Regions from separate parts of the Microbacterium sp. YJN-G genome, predicted to be linked through region 2. Evidence: predicted binding sites of a transcription regulator. Region 2 holds the regulator's gene; the other holds the start of a gene.
The links. The regulator LexA, encoded in region 2, represses DNA repair genes until DNA is damaged. The targets are predictions, from matches to a motif close to TCGAACANNTGTTCGA.

Region 1 (14,861 bases), 810 kb from region 2:
GCCGCATCCTCGACGGTGAGGGCGGGATGCCGGAGGCTCCGGCCGAGCTGACGCCGAGCGGGCGGCTGCGACGTGAGGACGTCGAGCCGATGATCGCCGAGTACGGCTCGGCATCCGAAGCGGCGGCCGATGACTGGCGCGCCCGCTACCGGCTGGGCGTCGTGCAGGATGCCGCCGGACGACGCAAGGATGCCAGGGCCAGCATCCGCGAGGCCATCCGGCTCTCACGCACCCGGCCCTGACCTCCGCGGTCAGGCCAGGCTGGCCTCGAGCGTGATCTCGATGCCGGCGAGCGCCTGCGAGACAGGGCAGCCCGTCTTGGCCTCCTCGGCGATCTCCTGGAACCGCTCAGCGGTGATGCCGGGGACGGTGGCGTTGACGTTGAGGTGGCTGCCGGTGATACCGGTGCCGGGCTTGAACGTGACGGACGCCGAGGTGTTCACGCGCTCGGGCGGGGTGCCGTTCTCGGCCAGCGCGTGAGAGAACGCCATGCTGAAGCACGAGGCGTGCGCGGCGGCGATGAGCTCCTCAGGCGTGGTGATCGTCTCGGAGCCCTCGGCGCGCGCCTTCCAGTCGATGGGGAAGGTGCCGAGGTTCGAGGTCGAGAACGCGACGGTGCCCGACCCCTCCATGAGGGATCCGGTCCAGGTGGTGGCGGCTTCGCTGGTGACGGGCATGGTTCCTCCAGTGGTCGGATCTCGCAGGGCGCGCGCGGTGTTCGCGTCGCCCCGCAAGCCTACCCAGGAGAGTGCTCCGGCGGTACCGGCCGGCCGTTCAGGCCGGGGTGCGTGGTCGCCGTGACGTCAGACGGCGCGGGGTCTGCGTCCGAGCACTCCGGCGCGCTGCAGCAGCAGGTAGAGCTGGCAGCCGAGGCAGAAGCCGAAGGCGGCGTTGAGGAAGGCCGCGATGAAGGCCGCCGCCGTGGCGATGGGCAGCGCCAGCGGCACGCCGGCCAGGTGCAGCACGAGGCCGGCCGAGACGACGAGCAGTCCGACGCCCTGCGCGAAGCGCGGCGGACGCGGGTCCTCCAGCTCGGCGGGCGGCGCGAGCCGCGGGCGGACCGCACGGCGGAACAGCACGCTCCACGGCGAGGTCGTGGGCGAGAGCACGCTCCACAGGAACAGCAGCGCGATCACGACCGTGAGCAGGAACGCCGGGTCGAGCACGCGCAGTCCGATCGGCGACCCGGGAAGGGTCCACGCGCCCCAGGAGGCGTCGGCGAGCGGCTGGTAGGCGAACCAGCCGAACAAGGCCGGCCCGGTGTTCGCCGACGGCCCGGTGAGCCCCAGGAAGGTCGCCACCAGCAGCAGCGCCGAGGTGATCCAGGCGGCGAAGCGCGGTCCGCGCGGGTCGATGCCGCGGGGCGCGTGCGGAGTGTTCTCTGCGGTCATGATGCCTCCTGAAGCGCGGACAGCTCCGACAGCGCGGTCTCGACGTCGATGCGCCGCGGCACGCCGTTGAACCGCGCATGCAGGGTCGAGCCGGAGTCGATGACGAACGTCGTCGGGGTGCTGAGCACGTGGTGACGGCGGGCGAGGTCCGGGCGGTGGGTGAGGTCGACCTCGACGAGGTCGACCGGGGGCAGCGCATCCGCCACGCTTCGCAGCATCCGGCGCACCTGCGGGCAGCGCGCGCAGGTCTCGGTGGTGAACTGCACCAGGGTGATGCGGCCGGCGGCGACGCCCAGCTCGGACAGGTCGACGTCGCCCGAGACACGCCGGCGACGCCCGTCGAGCACCCGCCAGATCACGCCGGCGATGCCGGCGACCGCGACGAGCGCGGCGACGGCGATCAGGGCGGATGCGGTGGTCACGATCCCACGATAAGACGCGGCGGATGCCCGTAGGCCGGATGTGACCGCGGATGACGCGACCGCCGTCATCCCGATGTCCTCGCGGACCGCCCGAGGGGCTGCGCCGCAGGTATCCTTGCTGGCATGAGCGAAGCCGTCCCCACGCCGTACGAAGATCTGCTCCGCGACGTGCTCGAGCACGGCACCCACAAGGACGACCGCACCGGCACCGGAACCACGAGCGTGTTCGGGCGTCAGATCCGCTTCGACCTGTCGCAGGGCTTCCCGCTGATCACGACCAAGCGGGTGCACTTCAAGTCCATCGCCTACGAGCTGCTGTGGTTCCTGCGCGGGGATTCGAACGTGCGCTGGCTGCAGGAGAACGGCGTGAGCATCTGGGACGAATGGGCCGACGCCGAGGGCGACCTGGGCCCGGTGTACGGCGTGCAGTGGCGTTCGTGGCCCACCCCGGACGGCGGCAGCATCGACCAGCTCTCGCAGGTGATCGAGCAGATCCGCCAGACCCCCGACTCGAGGCGCCTGATCGTGTCGGCCTGGAACCCTGCCGACATCCCCGACATGGCCCTCGCCCCGTGCCACGCGATGTTCCAGTTCTACGTCGCCGACGGCCGGCTGTCGTGCCAGCTCTACCAGCGCAGCGCCGACCTGTTCCTCGGCGTTCCCTTCAACATCGCCTCGTACGCCCTGCTCACCCTCATGGTCGCGCAACAGACCGGACTGGAACCGGGCGACTTCGTGTGGACCGGCGGTGACTGCCACATCTACGACAACCACGTCGAGCAGGTGCGCGAGCAGCTGAGCCGCGACCCCTACCCGTACCCGACGCTGCGCATCACCCGCACCCCGGAGTCGATCCTCGACTACCGCTACGAGGACTTCGCGGTCGAGGACTACCAGCACCACCCGGCGATCCGCGCGGCGGTCGCCGTATGACCTGGGTGGGCCTGATCTGGGCCGAGGCCGCCGACGGCGTGATCGGTGCATCCGGAGGGATGCCGTGGCACGTGCCCGAGGATCTCGCCCACTTCAAGGAGGTCACCCTCGGCGCGCCCGTCATCATGGGCCGGCGCACCTGGGACTCGCTTCCGGAGCGGTTCCGGCCGCTGCCGGGCCGCGAGAACATCGTCATCACCCGTCAGCAGGACTGGGCCGCCGACGGCGTACGACGGGCGGCTGACGTCGCCGAGGCCGTGCGCGGGCTCGAACGGGTGTGGATCATCGGCGGATCCGACATCTTCCGCCAGGTGATCGGCCAGGCCGACCGCCTCGAGGTCACCGAACTCGACCTGAAGGTCGACGGGGACGCATTCGCGCCGCCGCGCACGGGCTGGCACCTCGTGCGCGAGGGGGAGTGGCAGACCTCGCGCACCGGCATCCGCCACCGCTTCCTGAGCTACGAGCGCTGATGCCCGTCGCACTCATCACCGGAGCCAGCGCCGGCCTCGGCGCCGAGTTCGCCCGGCAGCTCGCCGTCAAGGGCGCCGACCTCGTGCTCGTCGCACGCACGACCACGACCCTGGACGGGCTGGCCGAGGAACTGCGCACCCGTCACGGCGTGGACGTGCAGGTGATCGTCGCCGACCTCTCGGTCGAGGCCGACGTCGAGCGCGTCGCCGCACGGATCGCCCTCCCGGGGCATCCGATCGATCTGCTCATCAACAACGCCGGATTCGGGCTGCCGCTGCACTTCGCCGACAACGACCTCGACGACGAGATCCGTCACCTGCGGGTGCACGTCGAGGCGCCGATGCGCCTCATGCACGCCGCGATCCGCTCGATGCGCGGGAGGGGCGGGCGGATCATCAACGTCGCCTCGGTCGCCGGATTCATCTCACGCTCGACCTACTCCGCCTGCAAGGCCTGGCTGATCGGCTTCAGCCGCTGGGCGAACATCGAGTACGCGCGCGACGGCATCACCATCACCGCGCTCTGCCCTGGTTTCACGCACACCAGCTTCCACGAGCGGATGGGACTGGCGCCCGGACACGAGGGGGTGCCGTCGTTCATGTGGCTCGAGGCCCGTGACGTGGTGCGGGAAGGGCTGCGGGATGCCGCGCGCGGCCGGGCCGTGTCGATCCCCTCGCTGCGCTACAGGGCGATCGTGGGCCTCACCCGCATCCTGCCCCGATCGCTCACGGCCGGCGTCGCCCGTCGCGGCCGCGTCTGAGTGGCGGCGGAGGGCACGGGGAGCGCCGCCGCCGGCGCCGTCGGCGGCGTATGAACAGCGGCCCGACGCGATACCCTGAGTGCATGACGCACTCGGACAATCCCTTCGGACAGGTTCTCGTCGCGCTGGTCACTCCCATGACCGCCGACGGCGAAGTGGACTGGCCCGCGGTCGAGAAGCACCTGGACCGCGTCATCAGCGACGGCGCCGACGGCATCGTCGTCACCGGCACCACCGGTGAGACCTCGACCCTCACGGATGCCGAGAAGCTGCGCCTCGTCGAGGTGGGCAAGGACGTCTCGGCCGGCCGCGCGAAGATCATCACCGGCGGCGGCTCGAACGAGACCGCGCACGCCATCGAGCTGTACAAGGCCAGCGAGAAGGCCGGCGCCGACGGCATCATGATCGTCACGCCGTACTACAACAAGCCCACGCAGGCCGGCATCCTGACGCACTTCCGCCTCGTCGCCGACGCCACCGACCTGCCGGTGATCCTCTACGACATCCCCGGCCGCACCGGCGTGCCGATCAAGTACGAGACGATCCTGCGCCTGGCGAAGCACCCGAACATCCTCGCCGTCAAGGACGCCAAGGGCGACTTCTCCGAGGTCAGCCGGGTGCTCAACCAGACCGACCTGATGTACTTCTCCGGCGACGACGCGAACGTCCTGCCGCACCTGGCCATCGGCGCCACCGGCATGATCGGCGTCACCGCGAACATCACCTCGGCGCCGTACCGCACGATCGTGGATGCCGTGAACCGCGGCGACCTGAAGACCGCCACCGCCGAGCACCAGCGCCTCGAGCCGCTGGTGCGCGCGGTGATGACGCACGTGCCAGGCACCGTCTCGGCGAAGTACATCCTGCACGGGCTCGGACGCATCGGCAGCCCGCGCGTGCGTCTGCCGCTGGTCGGCCCCGAGGAATGGGAGGCCGCGATCATCGAGGACGAGCTGGCGCTGGTCACCGGTGTTCCGGGCGCCGACTTCTCGAACTTCCGTCCCGACCGCAACGCCGCCGCCGGCGGCGCGCTGCCAAAGGTGCACGGCACCACACGATGAGCGCCGTCGCGCGCTGAAACGCCACGAACGGGCACGACGTGTCCGACTGAGGAGACGTCCATGACCATCCCCATCGCCGCCCCCGAGCCGCTCGCCGCAGGCACGCTCCGCGTGATCCCGCTCGGCGGTCTCGGCGAGGTCGGCCGCAACATGACCATCTTCGAGTTCGAGGGCAAGATCCTCATCGTCGACTGCGGCGTGCTCTTCCCCGAGGAGCACCAGCCGGGCGTGGATCTGATCCTGCCCGACTTCGAGCCGATCAAGCACCGCCTCGACGACATCGTGGGCGTCGTGCTCACGCACGGACACGAGGACCACATCGGCGCGGTGCCGTACCTGCTGCGGCTGAAGAGCGACATCCCGCTGATCGGCTCCGGTCTGACACTGGCGCTGGTGGAGGCGAAGCTCAAGGAGCACCGCATCCGTCCGTTCACCCTCACCGTGAAGGAGGGGCAGCAGGAGCGCGTCGGTCCGTTCGACCTCGAGTTCGTGGCGGTCAACCACTCCATCCCCGACGCCCTCGCCGTGGCGATCCGCACGCCCGCGGGCATGGTGCTGGCCACCGGCGACTTCAAGATGGACCAGCTGCCGCTGGACGGGCGCATCACCGACCTGCGGGCGTTCGCCCGGCTGGGCGAAGAGGGCGTGGACCTGTTCCTCGTCGACTCGACCAACGCCGACGTGCCCGGCTTCACTCCCACCGAGCGGTCGATCGGGCCGGTGCTCGACCAGGTGATCGGGCGGGCTCCGCGCCGTGTCATCGTGGCGAGCTTCTCGAGCCACGTGCACCGCGTGCAGCAGGTCATCGACGCCGCCCACGCGCACGGTCGCAGGGTCGCGTTCCTCGGCCGCAGCATGGTGCGCAACATGACGATCGCCGAGCAGCTGGGCTATCTGAATGTGCCGGACAACGTGCTCATCGACTACAAGAAGGCGCGCGACCTGCCCGACGACAGGATCGTCTACATGTCGACCGGGTCGCAGGGCGAGCCGATGGCCGTGCTCAGCCGCATGGCCAACCTCGACCACGCCATCGAGCCGGGCGAGGGCGACACCGTCATCCTCGCCTCGAGCCTGATCCCGGGCAACGAGAACGCGGTCTACCGCGTGATCGACGGCCTCACCAGGCTCGGTGCGAACGTCGTGCACAAGGCCAACGCGAAGGTGCACGTCTCCGGTCACGCCGCTGCCGGCGAGCTGATCTACTGCTACAACATCCTGCAGCCGAAGAACGTGCTGCCCGTGCACGGCGAGTACCGGCACCTGATCGCGAACGCCAAGCTCGCGCAGGAGACCGGCATCCCCGAGGAGCGCACCTTCGTCGGCGGCAACGGCATGATCATCGACCTGCGCGACGGCGAGGCGCGCGTCGCCGGTCAGCTCGACATCGGCTTCGTGTACGTCGACGGCTCCACCGTCGGCGGCATCACCGACGCAGACCTCAAGGACCGCCGTATCCTCGGCGAGGAGGGTTTCGTCTCGGTCATCGTCGTGGTGGACTCGTCGACGGGTGAGATCATCTCGGGGCCCGAGATCCACGCCCGGGGCGTGGCGGAGGACGACTCCGTCTTCGACGACATCACCCCGAAGATCGTCGCGGCGCTGAAGGAGGCGGCCGGCAACGGCGTGCGCGACAACCACGCGCTGTCGCAGATCATCCGTCGCACGATCGGCCGCTGGGTGAACCAGAAGCTGCGTCGCCGTCCGATGATCGTGCCGCTGGTGATCGAGGCGTAGCAGGCGCCTTCTGAAGGCCCAATGCCGCGGAAACCCGCGTCATTGCGGCCGGATGTCGGTCGACGGCCGTACCGTGGAAGGCATGGCCAGGAGCACCACGAAGTCTGAGCGCGCGTCCGGCGCGCCCTCGTCGCGTCCGAAGCGGCAGGCGGCTCCTCGCTCGAGCGCGAAGGCCGCCCCCGCACCGAAGAAGTACGTCGACGACGCCGACAGGCCGCCCGTCGCGGTGCGCATGTGGCTCGGTCTCGCGCACGGTGTCGGCGGGCTGTTCCGCGCCTTCGGCCCCGAATCCCTCGAGAAGGATCAGCGCCGCGACGGATTCCCGTTCCTGCTCGTGCTGCTCGCCTGCGCCGGGGCAGTGGTCGAGTGGTTCTTCATCGGCGCCGACATCGCGCAGACGATCAGCGCCTTCACGTGGGGCGGCCTGATCGGCCGCGCCGCGTTCGTGCTGCCGGTGCTGCTGCTGCTGCTGGCCGGCTGGCTGTTCCGGCATCCGTCGTCGGTCCATGACAACGGACGCATCGGCATCGGCTTCGGCTTCTTCGTGCTCGCCCTCGCCGGGTTCTGCCATGTCGCAGCCGGTGCGGCGAACTCCGTCGGCGACGTGGTCCGCCCGCAGCCCCGGGACGGCATGCCCGCGCTCAGCGCGGCCGGCGGACTGTTCGGCTGGATGCTGGGGGAGCCGCTGGCCTTCCTCACCGTGGTCGTGGCGTACATCGTGCTCGGACTGCTGGCGGTGCTCAGCATCCTGATCCTGACCAAGACGCCGCCGAACCGCATCGGCGAGCGACTCGGCGACCTGTACGCGTGGATGTTCGGCGCGGAGCGGCCTCTGCGTGCCGCCGCCGTCGACGAGACGCCGCAGGACGGAGACGACGACAAGGACGACTCGCTGCCCTGGTGGCGCCGCAACAAGACCGGCCGTGAGGAGGACCCCGACGAGGGCACCGACTCGCAGGCAATCACGGCGCTGCTGGACGAAGCAGGCACTGAGTCCTCGGCCTACGAGCAGGCCGTCATCGTGGACGAGACGCCCTACGACGCGGCCACCGAGGTGCTCACCGACGTGAGCGCGATCACCGGCCTGCTCGACGAGAAGAACGCCACGGCGCTGCTCGACGACGACGGATCGACGGGCGAACTGCCCGGGCTCGACGGCTTCGGCACTGCCGGGCCCGGCGCGAGCGGCCCGCTGCCGCCCGCCGCGCCGTACGTGCTGCCGTCACCCGTCGTGCTCAAGGCCGGTCCGCCGCCCGTGGTCCGCTCGGATGCCACCGACCGCACCATCGAGCAGATCACCAGCGTGCTCGAGCAATTCAAGGTCGACGCCAAGGTCACCGGCTTCTCGCGCGGCCCGACGGTCACGCAGTACGAGGTCGAGGTCGGGCACGGCGTCAAGGTGGAGAAGATCCTGCAGCTGAGCAACAACTTCGCCTACGCGGTGGCATCCAACGATGTGCGCATCCTCTCGCCGATCCCCGGCAAGAGCGCCATCGGCATCGAGATCCCGAACGTCGACAAGGAGACGGTGGCGCTCGGCGACGTGCTGCGCTCTCCCGCGGCGCAGAAGAGCACGCACCCGCTGACGATCGGCGTCGGCAAGGACGTCGGCGGCAACATCGTCGTCGCCAACCTCGCCAAGATGCCGCACCTTCTCGTGGCAGGCTCCACCGGCTCGGGAAAGTCGAGCTTCGTGAACTCGATGATCACGAGCCTTCTCATGCGCGCTCGTCCCGCCGATGTGCGGATGGTGCTGATCGACCCCAAGCGCGTCGAGCTGACCAGCTACGCCGGCGTGCCGCACCTGATCACCCCCATCATCACGAACCCGAAGAAGGCCGCCGAGGCGCTGCAGTGGGTCGTGAAGGAGATGGACATGCGGTACGACGACCTCGCGTCGTTCGGCTTCCGCCACATCGACGACTTCAACAAGGCGGTCCGTGCGGGCGAGGTCGAGGTTCCCGTAGGCAGCGAGCGGGTGCTCAAGCCGTACCCATACCTGCTGGTCGTGGTCGACGAGCTCGCCGACCTGATGATGGTCGCGCCGCGCGACGTCGAGGACTCGATCGTGCGCATCACGCAGCTCGCTCGTGCCTCCGGCATCCACCTGGTGCTGGCGACCCAGCGACCCAGCGTCGACGTGGTCACCGGCCTCATCAAGGCCAACGTCCCCTCGCGTCTCGCATTCGCGGTCACGAGCGTCACCGACAGCCGCGTGATCCTGGATTCGCCGGGCGCCGACAAGCTCATCGGGCAGGGTGACGCGCTGTTCTCGCCGATGGGATCGTCCAAGCCGTTCCGGCTGCAGGGCGCCTGGGTCGACGAGAGCGAGATCCACGCGGTCGTCAAGCACGTCACCCAGCAGGCCCGCCCGGAGTACCGCCCGGATGTGCAGGAGTCCGCCGATGCGAAGAAGAAGGAAGTCGACGAGGACATCGGCGACGATCTCGAACTGCTGCTCGCGGCGGCCGAGCTGATCGTCTCATCGCAGTTCGGCTCGACCTCGATGCTGCAGCGCAAGCTGCGCGTCGGCTTCGCCAAGGCCGGGCGTCTGATGGACCTGCTCGAGTCCCGCGAGATCGTCGGCCCCTCCGAGGGGTCGAAGGCCCGCGACGTGCTGGTCACCAACGAGCAGCTTCCCGCGGTGCTCGCCAGGCTGCGCGGCGACGATGCGCCCAGCGCTCCCGCGCAGGCCGCTCCGCCCGCCCCGGCCGCACCCGCCGAACCCGACCGGTACGGTCAGGATCCGATCGAGCAGCAGTACCAGGGCCTGCCCGTCGTCGAGAGCGATGACGACGGTGACGAGGACGCCTGGGGTCTGACGGGCCGCGACTGATGGGCATCCCTCGCCAGCTTCCCAACGCGATCACGATCGCCCGCATCCCGCTCGCGATCGTCTTCTTCGTGCTGCTGCTGATCGCCGGCCCGGCCGGTGCCGGCGACCTGGCGATGCGCTGGGCTGCGGCCGTGCTGTTCATCGTGGCGATCTCGACCGACTGGGTCGACGGGTATCTCGCACGCCGGTACGACATCGTCAGCGACTTCGGCAAGCTGTGGGACCCGATCGCCGACAAGCTCCTCACCGGCTCCGGCTTCCTGGGTCTCGCGATCCTCGGCGAGGTGCCGTGGTGGATCGTCATCGTCATCCTCATCCGCGAGTGGGGCATCACGATCCACCGCTTCACGATCGTGCACGAGCACGTCGTCGCCGCGGCCTGGATGGGCAAGGTCAAGACCGTGGTGCAGGGCGTCGCGCTCAGCTGGGCGCTGCTGCCGCTTCACGTGTGGATCGGCGAGCAGGCGTGGTCGATCACGACCCTGGTGCTCATGCTCATCGCACTCGTACTCACCGTGGCCAGCGGCATCGATTACGTGCTGGCGCAGAGTCGCGGGCGACGGAGCAAGGCATGAGCGACGCGGCGCGTCTCGTCGCCGCGCTGCACGAACGCGGCTGGACCCTCGGCGTCGCCGAGTCGCTCACCGGCGGCGCAGTGGCATCCGAGATCGTGACCGTCCCCGGTGCATCGGCCGTGCTGTGGGGCGGGATCGTGGCCTACGCGACACCGGTCAAGCACACGCTGCTGGGCGTCGACGCCGCCCTGCTCGCGGAGCACGGCCCCGTGCATCCGGAGGTCGCGGTTCAGATGGCCGCGGGCGTGCGGCACGCGGTGCGGGTCGAGGGCCGGCCGGCCGACGTCGGGATCTCGACCACCGGGATCGCCGGTCCCGACTCACCGGACGGGCAGCCCGTCGGCACCGTGCACCTCGGCATCGTCACCCCGCTCGGGACGCGGACCTCATCGGCGGTCTTCGCCGGCTCGCGCGCCGAGATCCGACTGCAGGCGCGGGACGCGGCTCTCGCTCTCGCGCTGGCGGCGGTGCAGCACAGCGGCGGGGAATAGCGCCGTCCGGATGACGGTTGTCACAGATGTGCTCCACACACGACACACTGGAACGACCACGACACGATCCCTCACAACAGAAGCACAGCGAGAAACAGTAGATTCAGCGTCATCCAGTCGGGTTAGACTGGCGATCCACTCGGACCGAACTCCGGGGGAGTAGAGGAGAGGAGGTTCCGATGATCCTTGTCAGACAGGAGATCGGCGATGTGCTGCGGGACTTCCGCCTGCAGAAGGGGCGCACCCTCCGTCAGGTGGCGAGCAAGGCCTCCGTCGCCCTCGGCTACCTGAGCGAAGTCGAGCGCGGTCAGAAAGAGGCGTCCAGCGAGATCCTCGCCTCCGTGGCAGAGGCTCTCGACGTCCCCATCTCCACCATCATGCGCGAAGTCGGTGACCGCATCTCGGTGCTCGAGGGTCTGAGCACCTTCCCGGATGTCGTCCCCGACGACCTCGTGGCCTCTGTCGGGCCCGAGCTGTCGCTGCACTGAACGGCGCAGCGGCCGGATGAGACGCAGCGAGTTCCTGCGCGCCGTCGAAGACGAGTTCGGCGGTCGCGCGAACTCGATCACGCACGACCTCGTCCTCAGCGCCCTCGGATCGACCGCTCTCGAGGCGCTCGAAGCCGGCGTTCCGCCGCGCGACATCTGGCTCGCCGTATGCGACGAGACAGATGTCCCGGCGGGGCGCCGGTACGGCGTGGGCCGGCTGGAACCGCGCCGGCGCTGATCGACACTCGGACGCACGCGATGCGGCGTGTCGTCGAAGATGTGTTCGATGAGGGCGTATCGTTCTGCACAGATGGTTCAGATGCGACTCTCCTCCACAGAACGTGGCGCCGCCGACCCGATGTCGGTGGTGGCTTCTAACGTGATGGATGTGGCACCGGCCATACGCCTTGTCGCAGAGCGGACCCGCCCCGGGAACGCCGCGACAGCCTACAGGCGGCAGCATTCGAGACACTGAGGAGCACGTCATGCCATCCACCGATGACCGCGAGAAGGCCCTGGATTCCGCACTCGCACACATCGAACGCCAGTTCGGCAAGGGATCGATCATGCGACTGGGCAGCGACGAGCGCGCCCCCGTCGAGGTCATCCCCACCGGATCGATCGCCCTGGACGCCGCCCTCGGCATCGGCGGGCTGCCGCGCGGACGCATCATCGAGATCTACGGTCCGGAGTCCTCCGGTAAGACCACGCTCACCCTGCACGCGATCGCCAACGTGCAGCGCGCCGGCGGCATCGCGGCGTTCATCGACGCCGAGCACGCCCTCGACCCCGAGTACGCCAAGAAGCTGGGCGTCGACATCGACCAGCTGCTGGTGTCGCAGCCCGACACCGGTGAGCAGGCCCTCGAGATCGCCGACATGCTGATCCGCTCGGGTGCGATCGACCTCGTCGTCATCGACTCCGTCGCGGCCCTGGTGCCCGAGGCCGAGATCAAGGGTGAGATGGGCGACTCGCACGTCGGTCTGCAGGCGCGACTGATGTCGCAGGCGCTGCGAAAGCTCACCGGTGGGCTGAACCAGACCAAGACCACCGCGATCTTCATCAACCAGCTCCGTGAGAAGATCGGTGTCTTCTTCGGCTCGCCCGAGACCACCGCGGGTGGAAAGGCGCTGAAGTTCTACGCCTCGGTGCGACTCGACATCCGTCGCATCGAGACGCTGAAGGACGGTGCCGAGGCTGTCGGTAACCGCACCCGTGTCAAGGTCGTCAAGAACAAGATGGCCCCGCCGTTCAAGCAGGCCGAGTTCGACATCCTCTACGGCGTCGGCATCTCCCGCGAGGGCAGCCTGATCGACTACGGCGTGGAGCACGGCATCGTGAAGAAGTCCGGCTCCTGGTACACCTACGACGGCGACCAGCTCGGCCAGGGCAAGGAGAACGCCCGCAACTTCCTCATCAAGAACGACGACATCGCCGTGGCGATCGAGACGCAGATCAAGCAGAAGCTCGGCATCGGGGTCAAGGCCGAAGCCGAAGCCCCTGCCGACGAGCTCGCCGAGCGCCGCCCGGCCTGATGCTTCGACGTCGCTCAGCAACCGTGCTTCGACGTCGCTCAGCAACCGGGGTGAGCTATGCGTGACGGGGGCGAGGAGCACCTCGCCCCCGTCATCCCGCTCTTCGGCGGAACCCGGCGTCCCGCCGGGCCGGCCGATCAGGATGCCGGTGAGATGCCTCGGCGCACAGGGGACGAGGGCCTGTGGCGCTCGGCCCTGGTCGAGGGCGCACCTCGCCGCTCGGCCCAGGTTCCCCTGTCCGACGAGAAGACCGACGGGGAAGGTCCGGGTGACGAACCCGCGATCGACCCCGACGAACTCCGTCGCCGTGCCGAAGAGGTGCTGGTGCGCAAGCTGCGAAGCCGACAGCTCTCGGTGTCCGAGGCGCGGTCAGTCCTGCGGGAGAACGACGTCGACCGGGATGCGATCGAAGACATCCTCGACGAGTTCATGCACCGTGGCTATCTCGATGACCGCACGCTGGCATCCCTGCTGGTGACATCGGGGGTCGAGCGCAAGGGCCAGGGCCGCGTCGCCCTCTCGAGAGCCCTGTCGCAGCGCGGCATCCCTCGCGACGTCATCGACGACGCACTGGCCGAACTTCCCGACGACGACGCCGAACGCGCCCTCGAGTACGCGCGCAGCAAGGCACCGGGCATGAGCCGGCTGGAACCCGACACCGCACTGCGCCGCCTGCTGGGGCAGCTGGCACGCCGGGGATACGGCGGCTCGGTCGCGATGAACGCGGCCCGCACGGCGCTTCGCGAGGCCGGCAGCGGGCGCAGCGGCGTGCGCTTCGTGGACTCCGACTGACCGGCGGCCAATCCCCGGCGCCGGACGGCGCCGCGTTCAGCGGCGGATCGTAGAATGTTGAGATCATGGCTTCTCTTTCCTCCGAACCGACGATCATCGCGGCCTCGCCCGCCGCGGTCGACGCTGACGGGCACCGGCGCTCCTACGAGGTGCGCACCTTCGGCTGCCAGATGAACGTGCACGACTCCGAGCGCCTCTCCGGCTCCCTGGAGAGCGCCGGATACGTGCGGGCCGATGCCGGCGAGGACGCTGACATCGTCATCATCAACACGTGCGCCGTCCGCGACAACGCCGCAGGCAAGCTCTACGGCACGCTCGGCCACCTGAAGTCCCGCAAGGACAAGCACGCCGGCATGCAGATCGCCGTCGGCGGCTGCCTGGCGCAGATGGACCAGCAGGCAGTGCTCGACAAGGCCCCGTGGGTGGACGTCGTCTTCGGAACGCACAACATGGGCTCGCTCCCCGGCCTGCTCGAGCGCGCGCGGCACAACGGCGAAGCCGAACTCGAGATCCTCGAAGCACTCGAGGTGTTCCCCTCGACGCTGCCCACCCGACGCGACTCCGCCCACAGCGGCTGGGTCTCCATCTCGGTCGGCTGCAACAACACCTGCACCTTCTGCATCGTCCCGAGCCTGCGCGGCAAGGAGAAGGACCGCCGGCCCGGCGACATCCTCAACGAGATCCGCCTGCTCGTCGAAGACGGCGCGATCGAGGTCACCCTGCTCGGCCAGAACGTGAACTCCTACGGCGTCGAGTTCGGCGACCGCCAGGCCTTCAGCAAGCTGCTGCGCGCCGCAGGCGAGATCGAGGGACTCGAGCGCATCCGCTTCACCAGCCCGCACCCCGCCGCCTTCACGGACGACGTCATCGATGCGATGGCAGAGACGCCTTCCGTGATGCCGCAGCTGCACATGCCACTGCAGTCCGGCAGCGACCGCGTACTCAAGGCCATGCGCCGCTCCTACCGCAGTTCGCGCTACCTCGGCATCATCGAGCGGGTTCGCGCGCGCATCCCGCACGCCGCGATCACCACCGACATCATCGTCGGCTTCCCCGGAGAGACCGACGAGGACTTCGAAGAGACGATGCGCGTCGTCGAGCAGTCCCGCTTCTCCGGAGCCTTCACCTTCCAGTACTCCATCCGCGAGGGCACGCCCGCAGCGACCATGGGCGACCAGGTGCCCAAGCACGTCGTGCAGGAGCGCTATGACCGGCTGATCGCCCTGCAGGAGAGGATCTCGCTCGAAGAGAACCAGAAGCAGGTCGGCCGCGAGGTCGAGGTGCTGGTCTCGGTCGGCGAGGGCAAGAAGGACGCCGAGACCCACCGTCTCACCGGTCGCGCCGAGGACAACCGTCTCGTGCACTT
Region 2 (14,861 bases):
AAGCGCTCCTGTTCGATGCCGCGGAACAGCACGCTTCCCTCACCCGGCTCGACGGTGTTCCAGCCCATGTGCGGCAGAACCGGTGCGTCGAGCTCGGCGACGATGCCGGGCCACTCCCCCAGCCCCTCGGTGTTCTGTCCGCGCTCGACGCCACGCTCGAACATGACCTGCATGCCGACGCAGATGCCCAGCACGGGGCGTCCTCCCGCCAGGCGCCGGTCGATGATCTCGTCGCCGCCGTGGGCGAACAGCGCATCGCGCACAGCGGCGAACGCGCCGACGCCGGGGACGACGAGCCCGTCGGCCTCCAGCGCCCGGTCGCGGTCACGCGTCAGCTCGACGTCGGCGCCGGCCGCAGCCAGAGCCTTGACCGCCGAGTGGACGTTGCCCGACTCGTAGTCGAAGACGGCGACCCGCGCAGCGCGGCTCACAGCGCCCCCTTGGTGGACGGGATCCCCTCGACCAGCGGATCGGCGGCCTTGGCCTGCCGGAAGGCGCGGGCGAAGGCCTTGAACTCGGCCTCGGCGATGTGGTGCGGGTCGCGCCCGCCCAGCACGCGCACGTGCACGGTGAGACCGGCGTGGAAGGTGATCGCCTCGAAGGCGTGACGCACCAGCGAGCCAGTGAAGTGCCCGCCGATGAGGTGGAACTCGAAGCCGTCCGGTTCACCGCTGTGCACGAGGAACGGGCGCCCGGAGATGTCGACGACGGCCTGGGCGAGCGCCTCGTCGAGCGGCACGAGCGCGTCGCCGTACCGGGAGATGCCCGACTTGTCGCCGAGGGCCTCGCGGATGGCCTGGCCGAGCACGATCGAGATGTCCTCGACGGTGTGGTGGGCGTCGATGTGGGTGTCGCCGGTGGCGCGCACGGTGAGGTCGGTCAGCGAGTGCTTGGCGAACGCCGTGAGCATGTGGTCGAAGAACGGCACCGAGGTGGAGATCTCGCTGCGTCCCGTGCCGTCGAGGTTCAGCTCGACCTCGACGGTCGACTCGGACGTGCTGCGGGTGCGCTGCGCCGTACGCGGCTGCGGTGCGGTGCCCGTCTCAGGGCTGAGTGCGCTCATGAAGACGATCCTATCGACGCCAGTGCGTCCAGGAACGCGGTGGTCTCGGCCTCGGTGCCCGCTGTGACGCGCAGGTGGCCCGGGATGCCGACGTCGCGGATCAGCACGCCGCGGTCGTAGAGCGCCTGCCACACCGCCCTCGGGTCGTCGACGCCGCCGAAGAGCACGAAGTTCGACCAGGAGGCGTGGGGGGTGTAGCCGAGCGCCTCGAGCGTAGCGGTGATGCGGTCGCGCTGCTCGACGATCTCGTCGACCATGCGCAGCATGGTGGCCGAGTTGCGCAGTGCCGCGGTCGCCGCCGCCTGGGTGAGGGCGCTGAGGTGGTACGGCAGGCGCACCAGGCGTAGCGCGTCGATGAACGCGGGGTCGGCGGCCAGGTACCCGACCCGGGCGCCGGCGAACGCGAACGCCTTGCTCATGGTGCGCGAGACGGCCAGCCGCGGGCGCCCCGGCAGCAGGGAGAGAGCGGATGCCGCATCCTTGGGCGCGAACTCGTGGTACGCCTCGTCCACGATCACGATGCCGCGGGCGGCCTCGTAGACGGCCTCGACGACGTCGAGGCCGAGAGGGGTGCCCGTCGGGTTGTTCGGCGAGCACAGCAGGATCACGTCGGGGTCCGCGTCGCGCACCTGCGCGGCGGCATCCTCGGCGGTGATCGTGTAGTCGTCCTCGCGCGTGCCCGAGATCCACCGCGCCCCGGTGCCCTGCGTGATCAGCGGGTACATCGAGTACGTGGGTGCGAAGCCGAAGGCGGTGCGCCCGGGGCCGGCGAAGGCTTGCATGATGTGCTGCAGCACCTCGTTCGAGCCGTTGCCCGCCCAGATCTGGTCGGCGGTGAGACCGTGCCCGAGGTAGCCGGCGAATGCCTCCCGCAGAGCAGTGAACTCGCGGTCGGGGTAGCGGTTGACGTCGGTGAGGGCGAGGGCGATGTCATCGAGGATGTCGCCGACCACGGCATCCGGCACGGGATGCGTGTTCTCGTTCACGTTCAGCGCGACCGGCAGCGGCGCCTGCGGCGCGCCGTAGGGGGTGAGCCCGCGCAGATCAGCGCGGAGGGGCAGCTCGTCGAGGGAGGTCACCCCTCAATCGTAGGACGCCGGATCGGGCCCCTTCCCCGCGTGACGCCACTGGTCGTCGCGCGCGTGGGCGCGGATTCTGCCCCGTTCGCGTCAGCGCGCGTACTCGACAGGGATCGCGATCTCGTCGCCGATCTGGATCATGCCGGTGCTGAGGTTGTTCAGCCGCTGGATGTCGTCGATGACATCGCGCGGGTCGTCGTTCGGTGCGACCGTGGAGGCGATCGACCAGAGCGTGTCACCCGGCATCACGGTGACGGTCTGGAACTGCACGTTCGCCGCCTGGTCCCCCGAGGCGAGGGCGGAGCCGCCCGCGAACACGGAGAAGGCGAGGACGGCGACGACCGGTGCCGCGGCGAACGCGGTGAGGACGCGGCGGCCGCGTGCGGTCAGGCGCAGGCGGGTGCGGGAGGCCGACCGCGCACCGGCGGACACGCGAGCGATCGCGGGGACCTGGATGCTGATGGTGCTCATGTGACGCTCCTCTGTCTTTCCCCGCGCGCCGGCGGGACTGGTACAGCTTTCGCATCCGGCATCCGGCCGGGGATGCCGGATGCGAAGCTGTGTTCCGAACTTATCTTCGATATCGAACATCTGTCAAGAATTCTTCGACAATCGACCCGAATCCATCCCGACACGCTCGAACAGATCTTCCGTTTTCGGTGATTCCTCGGATACGGTTTCGATATGGAGAGCCCATCACGGGCCACCGACATTCGAACCGGACGCCCGCGCTGGCGCGGATCCGCACCGGACGGCACGCATGAAGGAGCACCGATGAGCGACATCCCGGCCCCCGCCTCCGAGGCTCCGCGCACCCGGCGGCGCAAGAGCCTCAGCGCCAAGCAGATGGCGATCCTCGAGGTCATCCAGACCTCCATCGCGCGGCACGGCTATCCGCCGAGCATGCGCGAGATCGGCGATGCCGTCGGGCTGAAGTCGCTCTCGAGCGTGACCCATCAGCTCGGCCAGCTCGAGCTCAGCGGCTACCTGCGCCGCGACCCGGGCAAGACGCGCGCCATGGAGGTGCTCATCGACCTGCCGGGCACGAGCGCCGAGAACCCCGCCGACACCGCGCCCGCCGTCGGCGATGCCGCCCTCGTGCCGCTGGTCGGGCAGATCGCGGCCGGCGTGCCCATCACGGCCGACCAGCAGGTGGAGGAGATCTTCCCGCTGCCGCGTCAGCTGGTCGGCAAGGGCGAGCTGTTCATGCTGAAGGTCAACGGCGAGTCGATGATCGACGCCGCGATCTGCGATGGCGACTGGGTCGTCGTGCGCACGCAGAACGATGCGGAGAACGGCGACATCGTCGCGGCCATGATCGACGGCGAGGCGACGGTGAAGGCGTTCCGCCGTCGCGACGGCCACACCTGGCTGCTCCCCCGCAATTCGGCCTTCGAGCCGATCCTCGGCGATGAGGCCGTCGTGCTCGGCAAGGTCGTGGCGGTGCTGCGCGCCGTCTGATCTCCCGCCGAAACCCCTCAAGGTTGTCGAAACCCCTCCTGAATCTCGCAATTCAGGAGGGGTTTCGGCACTGCTGAGGGGTTTCGGCGTCTGACGACGCGTCTGACGACGAGACTGACGACGTCGCGCGTGACGACGTCGTCAGTCCCACTTCACGCGTCAGGCGGGGACGACCACGTCCTCACGCACGCGGCGGGTGGCCTCGACGATGTTGCGCAGCGAGGCGACCGTCTCGTCGTAGCCGCGGGTCTTCAGACCGCAGTCCGGGTTGACCCACAGCTGACGCAGCGGCAGCTCGTCGACGGCGCGGCGCAGCAGCGACTCGATCTCGGCGACGCTGGGAATGCGGGGCGAGTGGATGTCGTACACACCGGGGCCCACGCCGTGGTCGAAGCCGTACCGTGCGATGTCGGCGACGACCTCCATGCGGCTGCGGGCGGCCTCGATCGAGGTGACGTCGGCGTCGAGCGCGCGGATCGCGTCGATGACCACGCCGAACTCCGAGTAGCAGAGGTGCGTGTGCACCTGCGTGGGAGCGGCGGCGCCGCCGGTGGCGAGGCGGAACGAGCGCACGGACCAGTCGAGGTAGGCGGGCTGGTCGGCCTTCTTCAGCGGCAGCAGCTCGCGCAGCGCGGGCTCGTCGACCTGGATGATGGCGATGCCCGCGGCCTCGAGATCGGTGATCTCATCGCGCAGCGCCAGGGCCACCTGGTTCGCGGTCTCGCCCAGCGGCTGGTCGTCGCGCACGAACGACCAGGCGAGGATGGTGACCGGGCCGGTGAGCATGCCCTTGACGGGCTTGACGCTCAGCGACTGCGCGTACGCCGCCCACGACACGGTGATCGGGGCCGGGCGCGACACGTCGCCCCACAGGATCGAGGGACGGGTGGCGCGCGAGCCGTAGGACTGCACCCAGCCGTTCTCGGTCACGGCGAAGCCGTCGAGGTTCTCGGCGAAGTACTGCACCATGTCGTTGCGCTCGGGCTCGCCGTGCACCAGCACGTCGAGGCCGAGGTCCTCCTGCAGCGCGACGACGCGGTCGATCTCGGAGCGCAGGAAGTCCTCGTAGTCGTCCTGCGGCAGCTCGCCACGTGTGAACTGGGCGCGCGCACGGCGGATGTCACCGGTCTGCGGGAACGAGCCGATCGTGGTCAGCGGCAGTGCGGGCAGGTTCAGCGCCTGCTGGGCGTTCTCGCGCTCCTGGTAGGGGGCGCGCGAGAAGTCGTCCTCGACGAGCGCACGCCGGCGCACGGCGCCGTCGCGCACGCCGGGCGCCTCGCGGCGGTCGGCGAGGGCTGCGGATGCGGCATCCAGTTCCGTCGCGACGGCCTCGCGGCCCTCCGCGAGCCCGCGGGCGAGGGTGACGACCTGTGCGACCTTCTGGTCGGCGAACGCCAGCCATGACACCAGCCGCGCGTCGAGCTTCGACTCGTCCTCGACATCGTGCGGTACGTGCAGCAGCGAGGTCGAGGTCGAAGCGGCGACGGTACCGGCGCCGAGGGCGCGCAGCGCCTCGAGCTTGCCGAACGCGCCGTCCAGGTCACCGCGCCAGATGTTGTGTCCGTCGATCACACCGCCGACGAGCACCTTGCCGCCGAGATCGGGCAGCGAGGCGGGCACGGCACCGCGCACCAGGTCGATTCCGATGGCCTCGATGGGCGCCGCGGCGAGCACGGCGAGGGTCTCCCCCAGCTCGGCGTACGGGGCGGCCACGAAGATCGACGGGCGCTCGGCGGCGCCGCCGAGCACGGCGAGGGCGCGCTGCGCGGCATCCGCCAGCCGGCCCGTCGAGGCAGGCAGCGACTCGCTGACCAGCGCCGGCTCGTCCAGCTGCACCCACTCGGCTCCTGCGGCCTTCAGTGCCGCGAGCAGCTCGACGTAGACGGCGACGACGTCGTCGAGGCGCGAGAGCGGGTCGAAGCCCTCAGGCGCGTCGTCCGATGCCTTGGCCAGGGCCAGGAGCGTGACGGGACCGACGATGACGGGGCGGGTGCGCAGTCCCGCTGCGGCGGCCTCGGCGACCTCGCGCACGAGGCGGTCGCTCGAGAGCGAGAAGACCGTCTCGGGGCCGATCTCGGGCACCAGGTAGTGGTAGTTCGAGTCGAACCACTTCGTCATCTCGAGCGGGGCGCGGTCGCCCTCGCCGCGGGCGACCGTGAAGTACGCCGGCAGGCCGATGGTGCCGTCCTCGTCGCGCAGGTCCTCGAAGCGCGCGGGGATCGCACCGACGGTCACGGCGGCGTCGAGCACCTGGTCGTAGAACGAGAACGACTCGGGGATCGACGAGTCGTCACGTCCGAGGCCGAGGCCGGCGAGGCGCTCGCGGTTCGCGGCACGCAGCTCGGCTGCGGTGGCCTCGAGCGCGCTCTCATCGATGCGGCCGGCCCAGAAGGCCTCGACGGCCTTCTTGAGCTCGCGGCGACGGCCGATGCGGGGGTAGCCGAGGATCGTCCCGGTGGGGAAGGCGGTCATGGGGTTCCTTTCGATGCGGAGGAGAGCTGCGGCTCGGTCAGGATGCCGGCCTGAGCGAGGACGTCGAGCACGGTCTCGTGCTGGTTGAAGGCGTACAGGTGCACCCCCGGTGCGCCGCCGGCGACCACGTCGCGGGCGAGATCGGCGGCCTGCTCGATGCCGATCTGCCTGCGCCCTTCGGCGGTCGGCTCGACGTCGAGGGCGATCGAGAGCTCGCCGGGGAGTTCTTCGCCGGTGAGCTCGAGCACGCGCGCGAGCCGGGCGGGTGAGGTGATCGGCATGATGCCGGGGAGGATCGGTATGGTCACGCCGGCGCGGCGGGCGCGCTCGACGAAGGCCAGGTAGTGGTCGGCGTGGAAGAACAGCTGCGTGATCGCGAGGGTGGCGCCTGCGGCCTCCTTGGCGAGTAGCGCGTCGACGTGCTGGCTGCTGTACGCCGAGCGCGGGTGGCCGTTCGGGAAGGCGGCGACGGCGATGCTGACCTTGCGTCGCGGTGCGACGCGCACGGCACCCGGGTTTCCTGGCACCGGTGATTCCTCGTAGGGGGCGCGCTCGGCCTGGACGCGGTCGATGAGCTGCGCCAGCTGCGCCGAGCTCTCCAGGTCGCCGAGGAACGGCTCGTTCTCGTCGTGGCCGGCGGGCGGGTCGCCGCGCAGGGCCAGGAAGCTGAGGATGCCGGCATCGAGGAACTCGCGGATGAGGCGCGCGGCCCCCGCGTAGGTGTTGCCGACACAGGTGAGGTGGGCCAGCGGCTCGACGTCGGTGTGCGTGCGGATGTGCCGCAGTACCTCGAGCGACCGGCCGCCGGTGGAACCGCCCGCACCGTAAGTCACGGAGAGGAAGTCGGGCCCGGCTTCGGCCAGGCGCGCGATGGTCTCGTGCAGGGCCGGCGAGCTGGCCGGCGAGCGGGGCGGGTACAGCTCGAACGAGAAGGGGACGCTGCTCATGGCTGACTCCTCTCCGATGCGGGCCGTGTGCGTTCCCAGCACGGTAGAACGACGACGTATCCCGGCGCACACTGTGTGACGTCGTGTGTCGGATGCTGACCCCGGATGTCTGCGCGCCCGCCTGGATAGGCTCGTTCCCATGACCATGCCGTACGGTTCCTGGCCCTCGCCCCTCTCCGCCGCCGACGTGTCGGAGGCGGCTCCCCGCATCGAGGGAGCGCGTTTCGTGGGCGACGATATCTGGTGGGGTGAGTCGGTGCCGTCGCAGGGCGGGCGGATCACCGTGCGCACCTCGGCGGGCGCCGAGCTGCTGCCCGAGCCGTGGAGCGCACGGTCGCGGGTGCACGAGTACGGCGGCGGATCGTGGACGGCGGATGCCGACGGCATCCTGTACTTCGTGAACGGCCCGGACCAGCGGGTGCATCGGATGCCGCGCAGCGGCGCGCCCGAGCCGCTGACCGCACCCGCACCGCTGACGCCGTCCGGCGCGAACTTCGGAGGCCTGACGCTGCAGCAGGGGCGCCTGTTCGCCGTGCGCGAGGATCTGCGCTCCGAGCCCCATCTGCGCGCGATCGTCGAGATCCCGCTCGACGGCTCCGCCGCCGACGACGAATCGGCCGTGCGCGTGCACGCGGAGGGGCCGGGGTTCTACGCGCACCCGGCACTGTCGCCCGACGGCACGCGGCTGGCGTTCGTGGAGTGGACCGACTCCCACATGCCCTGGGAACATGCGATAGTCGCCGTCGCGCATCTGGAGTCCGGATCACTGACGACGGTCCCCTGCCTGGCCGCTCTGCAGCCCGAGTGGCTCTCCGACGACGAGCTGCTGTACGCCGACGACGCCACGGGACGCTGGAACCTGCACGTCGCACGGCTCGGCGCCGACACGCCGCCTCCCGCCCAGACGCCTCCCGCCACCACCGAGCCGTTCGCCCTGGCGGATGCCGACACCGGCGGCGGGCTGTGGGTGCTGGGCAACCGCTGGTACCGCGTGCTCGCGGACGGCAGGATCGTCGCGGTGCGCACGAACGGCGCCGACGAGGTCGTGCTGATCGACCCCGCCTTCGGGGCCATGCGCACTCTCGCGGTGCCTGCGACCGGTGAGACCAGCATCGACGACATCACCGGCACCCGCGTGCTCGTCTCCGGCAGCGGCGCCGCTGTCGCACGCGGCCTGTGGAGCGTCGACGTCGACAGCGGCGAGGTCGCTGCGGTGCGCGGCGGCGAGGCGGTCGATCCGGCGTGGATCCCCATCGCCCGCCCGATGACCTTCGACGGCCCGCACGGCGAGGTGCACGCCTTCGACTACCCGCCGTCGAACCCGGATGCCGTCGCCCCGGCGGGTGAACTGCCGCCGTACATCGTCATGGTGCACGGCGGCCCCACCGCTCACGTGTCAGGGGTGGCGTCCACGGCGTACGCGTACTGGACCAGCCGCGGCATCGGCGTGCTGGATGTGAACTACGGCGGCTCCACCGGGTACGGACGCGAATACCGCGAGCGGCTGAACGGTCAGTGGGGCGTCGTCGACGTCGACGACGTGATCGCCGCCGCCCGCGGACTGGCCGACGCAGGGCTCGCCGACCCGCGCCGCATCGCAATCCGCGGCGGCTCGGCCGGCGGCTGGACCGTGCTCAGCGCCCTCGTGCGCGGTGGCACGTTCGCGGCGGGGATCAGCCGGTACGGGGTCGCCGATCTGCGGATGCTGGCCGCCGAGACCCACGACTTCGAGAAGCACTACCTGACCGGCCTGGTCGGCCCGCTGCCGGAGGCGGAGGACGTCTACATCGAGCGGTCGCCGCTCACGCACGCCGAGCGCATCGACGTGCCGGTGCTGCTGCTGCAGGGCGAGGAGGACCGCGTGGTGCCGCCCTCGCAGTCGGAGGCGATCCGCGACGCGCTGGCCGCGCGCGGCGTCCCGCACGAGTACGCGCTGTACCCCGGCGAGGGGCACGGCTTCCGCCGTGCCGAGACGATCATCGCGTCGCTGGAGACCGAGCTGCAGTTCCTCGGCACCGCCTTCGGCTTCGAACCCCGCGTCTAGAGGGGCTACTCCCCCGTGCGGTTGCGCAGCCGCATGGCGCGCTCGGCCTCGCGGGTGTCCTGGCGCTCGCGCAGCGTCTGCCGCTTGTCGTACTCCTTCTTGCCCTTCGCGAGGGCGATCTCGACCTTGGCGCGGCCGTCGGAGAAGTACAGGCGCAGCGGGATCAGCGTGTAGCCGCCCGCGGACACCGCGTGCTCGAGCTTGAGGATCTCGTCGCGATGCAGCAGCAGCTTGCGGATGCGCTTGGCGGAGTGGTTGGTCCAGTGGCCCTGGGAGTACTCCGGGATGTGCACGGCGTCCAGGAACGCCTCGCCGCCCTTGATGTACGCGTAGCCGTCGCTGAGGTTGGCGCGTCCCTGGCGCAGCGACTTGACCTCGGTGCCGGTGAGCACGAGGCCTGCTTCGTACGACTTCTCGAGGTTGAAGTCGTGACGCGCGCGACGGTTGGTCGCGATGACCTTCTCACCGCGTTCCCTGGGCATGTTCTCTCCTGACGATGGACCAGCCCATCAGTTTATATGCTCAGGTGCGCAGCCAGCGGCGGATCGCGAAGCCGGCCGACAGCGCCGACAGCAGCACGCCGATGCCGATCAGCACAGGCACGACGAACGCGGCATCCTGCATCCCGACCAGCGGCCTCATGAACGGCACCCGTTCGGCGATGTATCCCTCGACGCCGAAGCGCACCCCGGTGAGCACCGCGCCGCTGGCGAGCACCGAGCCGAGCAGCGCCGCGAAGACGCCCTCGAGCACGAACGGGGTCTGGATGGAGCTGTTCGAGGCGCCCACCAGCCGCATGATCCCGATCTCCTTGCGGCGCGCGAACGCCGAGAGCCGGATCGTGGTGGCGATCAGCAGCACTGCGGCGACGAGCATGAGCGCGGCGACGCCGACGGCGATGTAGGTGGCGACGGTGAGTGCCGAGAACAGCGGGTCGAGCAGCTTGCGCTGATCCTTCACGGCCTCGACGCCGGTCTCGCCCGAGAACGCCTCGGTGATCACCTCGGACTGCTGCGGGTCCTTCATCGTGATGCGGAAGTCGACCGAGGTGTTCTCCACGCCGATCACGCCGGCCTGCTCCTCGCCGAGCTGAGCGACGATGTCGCCGAACGCCTCTTCCTTGGTCTGGAAGCGCACCTCGCTGATCAGCGGTGCGAGAGCCTCGCCCTTGAGCGCCTGATCGACCTTGTCGATCTGCTCCTGGGTGGCCTCGCCGCCGACGCAGTTCGGCACGGTCGACAGCGGCGAGCACATGTAGACGGTGACCTCGGCCTTGTCGCCCCAGTACGCACGCATGGTGCTGATCTGGGTCTGCATAAGGATCGCCGCGCCGACGAAGGTGAGCGAGACGAAGGTGACGAGCACCACCGAGATGACCATGGAGAGATTGCGGCGCAGGCCCAGGAGGGCTTCGCCGACGATGAGTCCGAGATTCATGAGGTCGGGCCCACTTCCTCTTCGTCGTCCCCGGAGAGGCCGAGGCGATCGGCCACGCCGAGCTCCTCCACCTGCACGTCGGGGAGGAAGATCGGGTTGGTGCGCGGCCCTACGGCCGCCGGCGACTCCTCGGGCGGGGTGGCTGCGGCGGGCGGTTCGGGGGCACGGACGTCGGATGCCGCGGCATCCGCTCTCTCCTGCGCGGCCGGACGCTCGGCGGCCGGACGCTCTGCGGGCGCCGGACGCTCGGCGGCGGGACGGTCAGCTGCAGGGCGGACGATGTCCGGGGATGCCGGACGCTCGGCCGCCTCGCGCATCACGGGGATCGCGACGGTCTCGCGCTGCACCTCCTGCACGGCGGTGAGCGCCGCCGCGGCGGCGGCGCCAGGCACCGCTTCGGGCTGCAGGCGCGGGATGGCGGAGGTGTCGCCGTATCCGCCGCCGACCTCGTCGCGCACGAGCACACCCTGCTTCAGTTCGATGACGCGGCGCTGCATCTGGTCGACGAACGCCGCCTCGTGCGTGGCCATGACCACGGTCGTGCCGCCGGCGTTGATGCGCGTCAGCAGCTGCATGATGTCGACGGAGGTGGCCGGGTCGAGGTTTCCAGTGGGCTCGTCGGCGAGCAGCACCTTGGGCCGGTTGACGATGGCGCGCGCGATCGCGACGCGCTGCTGCTCACCGCCGGAGAGCTCGTGCGGCATCCGCTTGGCCTTGCCGTCGAGCCCGACCAGGGCGAGGGCCTCGGGCACCGCCTGCTGGATGAACCCGCGCGAGGAGCCGATCACCTGCAGGGAGAACGCCACGTTCTGCGCCACGGTCTTCGACGGCAGCAGCCGGAAATCCTGGAACACCGAGCCGATGTGGCGGCGGAAGTAGGGCACCTTCCGGTTGGCGAGCGAGCGCAGGTCGCGCCCGAGCACGGCGACGCGTCCCGTCGTGGGGACGTCCTCGCGAAGGATCAGGCGCAGGCAGCTCGACTTGCCGGAGCCGGAGGCTCCGACCAGGAAGACGAACTCCCCGGACTCGACGTTGAAGTCGACTTCGGACAGTGCTGGGCGTTTGGTGCCGCGGTAGCGTTTGGTGACATTCTCGAACCGGATCATGGCCCTACGAGCCTATGCGCGACGCCGCGCCGCACGCCCAGCGACACTCCCGACCCGGGTGCGACGCCCGATCGGACACCCGCGCGTCGACCCCGACTGGTATACACATAGGGGCGCGTTCGCGCCACCGAGGGGGCCTCGCGTCAGTGCACGCGGGCAGAGACGACGAGGAGGGCGCGATGAGCGTTCCCGCTGGATGGTACGACGACGGCTCAGGGCGGCAGCGCTGGTGGGACGGGCAGCAGTGGACGGAGCACTACGCCCCGGCCGATCAGGCGCCCGCCGCCGATGCGGATGCGGCTCAGGGAGGAGATGCCGCTCAGACCGCGGATGCCGCGGACGCGAGCGCACAGCCCGGCGCAGCCGCGGCCGACGCCGCGCAGGGCGCGTACACCCCGCCGACGGCATCCGGTTACGCAGACCCGAACCAGACCGCGGCGTACCCGGCGGCCCCGGTCGCCGGCGACCCGTACGCCGCCCCGGGCGGCGCGTACGGCGCACCGGGTTACGCCGCCGCGCAAGCTGCAGGGCCGAAGAAGACTCCCGTGCTCGGCTTCATCGGCCTCGGCCTGGCCGTGCTCGGCACGATCCTCGCCTGCATCCCGCTGCCGGTCACGTTCGGCATCGGCATGTTCCTGCTGTTCGCGGCGCTGGTCGTCTCGATCATCGCGGTGTTCCAGAAGAACACGAAGAAGTGGCCCTCGATCACCGGCATCATCCTGTCGATCCTGGGCGGCATCATCGGCATCACGATCTTCGTGATCGCCTGGCTCGTCGGCATCGCGAACACCGCGGCCGAGACGTTCCCGACCGAGTTCACCTCCGAGGCACCGATCGAATCGCCCACCGACAGCGACTCGGGTGTCATCGGCGGCGAGGGACGCCCGTCGACGGACGAGGTCGAGACCGGACTGCGCGAGATCATCGCATCCGTCGGTCAGGGCGAGGCCTTCACCGACGAGCACTACCAGTGCTACGCGCAGTACTTCGTCGACTCCGACATCCCGGACGACACGCTGTGGACGATCGCCTCGGGCGAGGACGCGCTGATGGACATGGATGCCGCCGGCGAGTTCAGCGAGAAGTTCAGCTCGGGCATGACGACCTGCCTGATGCCCTGACCCGCTTCATTGCAGAACCGCCCCGTGACCGGAAGGTCGCGGGGCGGTTCTGTATGAGCGGTGCGCTGCGCGCGGCGCGGCGCGCGCGGTCAGTCCTCGGTCTTGCGCTTGCGCCAGCGGATGCCGGCCGAGATGAAGTCGTCGAGGTCGCCGTCGAAGACGCTCGCGGGGTTGCCCGACTCGTGCCCGGTGCGCAGGTCCTTGACCAGCTGCTGGCCGTAGAGGAAGTAGGAGCGCATCTGGTCGCCCCAGCTCGCGGTGATGTTGCCGGCGAGCTCCTTCTTCTTGGCGGCCTCCTCCTCCTTCTGCAGCAGCAGCAGGCGGGTCTGCAGCACGCGCATGGCGGCGGCGCGGTTCTGGATCTGCGACTTCTCGTTCTGCATCGAGACGACGATGCCGGTGGGAAGGTGCGTCAGGCGCACCGCCGAGTCGGTGGTGTTGACCGACTGGCCGCCGGGCCCGGATGAGCGGAACACGTCGACGCGGATGTCGTTCTCGGGGATGTCGACCTCGGTCGCCTCCTCCATCAGCGGGATGACCTCGACGGCCGCGAACGACGTCTGGCGCTTGTCGGCCGATCCGAACGGGCTGATGCGAGCGAGGCGGTGCGTGCCGGCCTCGACCGACAGCGTGCCGAAGGCGTAAGGCGCGGTGATCTCGAAGGTGGCCGACTTGATGCCGGCGCCCTCGGCGTAGGAAGTGTCCATGACCTTCACGGGGTAGCCGTGCTGCTCGGCCCAGCGCAGGTACATGCGCATGAGCATCTCGGCGAAGTCGGTGGCGTCGTCGCCGCCGGCCCCGGAGCGGATGGTGATGATCGCGTTGCGCTCGTCGTACTCGCCGTCGAGCAGCGTCTGCACTTCGAGCTGGTTGACGGTGTCGGTGAGGGCCGCGAGCTCCTTGCGCGCCTCTTCGGCGGAGTCGTCGTCCTGCATCTCGTTGGCGAGATCGACGAGCACCTCCAGGTCGTCGAGACGGCGCTCGACGTCGGTGACGCGCTTGAGGTCGGCCTGCTTGTGGCTGAGTGCACTGGTGACCTTCTGCGCCTTGTCCGGGTCGTCCCACAGATCAGGGGCGCCGGCTTCCTCGCTGAGGCGCGCGATGTCCTCGCGCAGCGCGTTGACGTCGACGACCTCGCGGATGTCGCCGAAGGTGTGTCGCAGGGCCTGGATGTCGGCGGAGAGATCGAGTTCGAACATGGCAGTCCAGCCTATCGCGCCGGGCGCGCGGTTCCAGACCTGCGGGGATGTCGCCGCATCGGATGCCGTGGCGCGGGCTAGCGTGGCCTCGTGAGCGAGAGCGCGGGGAAGGTCCTGAGGCAGTTCGGGCCGATGGTCTACATACCCACGGTGCTCTTCGCACTCGGCGAGGGCGCGGTGCTGCCGCTGATCCCGATCCTGGCCACGCAGCTCGGCGCGGATGTGCCGCTTGCCGCGCTCGTGGCATCCGCGCTGGTCATCGGCCAGCTGTGCGGCAACCTGCCCTCGGGGTGGCTGGTCGCGAGGATCGGCGAGCGGCTGACCATGGTGTTCGCGGGCGTGGCGGCACTGGCCGCGGGTGCCGGGATGCTGCTCGCGGATTCGCTGCCGCTGTTCACCGCCGCCGTCTTCCTGCTCGGTTTCTGCGCGGCGGCATTCGGCCTTGCCCGGCACGCGTTCATGACGACGCGGGTGCCGATCCGTTTCCGGGCACGGGCGCTGTCGCTGCTGGGCGGCTGCTTCCGCTTCGGCGTGTTCGTCGGTCCGTTCGTGGCGGCGGCGCTGATCCGGCTGACCGGCACCGAGCTGTCGACGATCTGGTTCCTGATCGGCTGCGTGGTCGTGCTGATCGTGCTCGTGCTGTTCGGCCCCGACCCCGAGCGCAGCAGCCCGGCACTGCTGAAGCCGACCGGTGCGGCCGTGGCCGAAGACACCGGCGAGGTCGTCACGGGCTCGATCCCGATCGCCGACCAGCGCGGGGTGTTCGGCACGATCTGGCACTACCGCGCCGTGCTGTCGCGGCTGGGCCTCTCAGCCGCCTGCCTGTCGGCGGTGCGTTCGGCCCGGCAGGTCATCCTCCCCCTGTGGGGTGTCTCGCTGGGACTGGACTCCGAGACCATCGCCCTGGTCATCGGCGTGACCGGGGCGATCGA

Region 1: the regulator LexA is predicted to act here: its motif matches at 11,440-11,455, upstream of recA (recombinase RecA).

The regions. Positions count from the first base shown of each region.
Region 1 is NZ_CP060402.1:1,343,884-1,358,744, forward strand. It holds gene H7694_RS06240 (tetratricopeptide repeat protein) at 1-242, shown strand, start outside; gene H7694_RS06245 (OsmC family peroxiredoxin) at 252-677, opposite strand; gene H7694_RS06250 (DUF4395 domain-containing protein) at 804-1,391, opposite strand; gene H7694_RS06255 (TlpA family protein disulfide reductase) at 1,388-1,813, opposite strand; gene H7694_RS06260 (thymidylate synthase) at 1,937-2,746, shown strand; gene H7694_RS06265 (dihydrofolate reductase) at 2,743-3,219, shown strand; gene H7694_RS06270 (SDR family NAD(P)-dependent oxidoreductase) at 3,219-3,980, shown strand; gene dapA (4-hydroxy-tetrahydrodipicolinate synthase) at 4,064-5,041, shown strand; gene H7694_RS06280 (ribonuclease J) at 5,102-6,778, shown strand; gene H7694_RS06285 (DNA translocase FtsK) at 6,861-9,614, shown strand; gene pgsA (CDP-diacylglycerol--glycerol-3-phosphate 3-phosphatidyltransferase) at 9,614-10,189, shown strand; gene H7694_RS06295 (CinA family protein) at 10,186-10,680, shown strand; gene H7694_RS06300 (helix-turn-helix domain-containing protein) at 10,860-11,168, shown strand; gene H7694_RS06305 (DUF3046 domain-containing protein) at 11,185-11,406, shown strand; gene recA (recombinase RecA) at 11,654-12,703, shown strand; gene H7694_RS06315 (regulatory protein RecX) at 12,761-13,495, shown strand; gene miaB (tRNA (N6-isopentenyl adenosine(37)-C2)-methylthiotransferase MiaB) at 13,561-14,861, shown strand, end outside.
Region 2 is NZ_CP060402.1:2,150,062-2,164,922, forward strand. It holds gene hisH (imidazole glycerol phosphate synthase subunit HisH) at 1-431, opposite strand, end outside; gene hisB (imidazoleglycerol-phosphate dehydratase HisB) at 428-1,063, opposite strand; gene H7694_RS10360 (histidinol-phosphate transaminase) at 1,060-2,142, opposite strand; gene H7694_RS10365 (LysM peptidoglycan-binding domain-containing protein) at 2,233-2,613, opposite strand; gene lexA (transcriptional repressor LexA) at 2,917-3,603, shown strand; gene metE (5-methyltetrahydropteroyltriglutamate--homocysteine S-methyltransferase) at 3,763-6,075, opposite strand; gene H7694_RS10380 (methylenetetrahydrofolate reductase) at 6,072-7,022, opposite strand; gene H7694_RS10385 (prolyl oligopeptidase family serine peptidase) at 7,162-9,066, shown strand; gene smpB (SsrA-binding protein SmpB) at 9,072-9,548, opposite strand; gene ftsX (permease-like cell division protein FtsX) at 9,589-10,503, opposite strand; gene ftsE (cell division ATP-binding protein FtsE) at 10,500-11,609, opposite strand; gene H7694_RS10405 (DUF2510 domain-containing protein) at 11,789-12,730, shown strand; gene prfB (peptide chain release factor 2) at 12,820-13,929, opposite strand; gene H7694_RS10415 (MFS transporter) at 14,062-14,861, shown strand, end outside.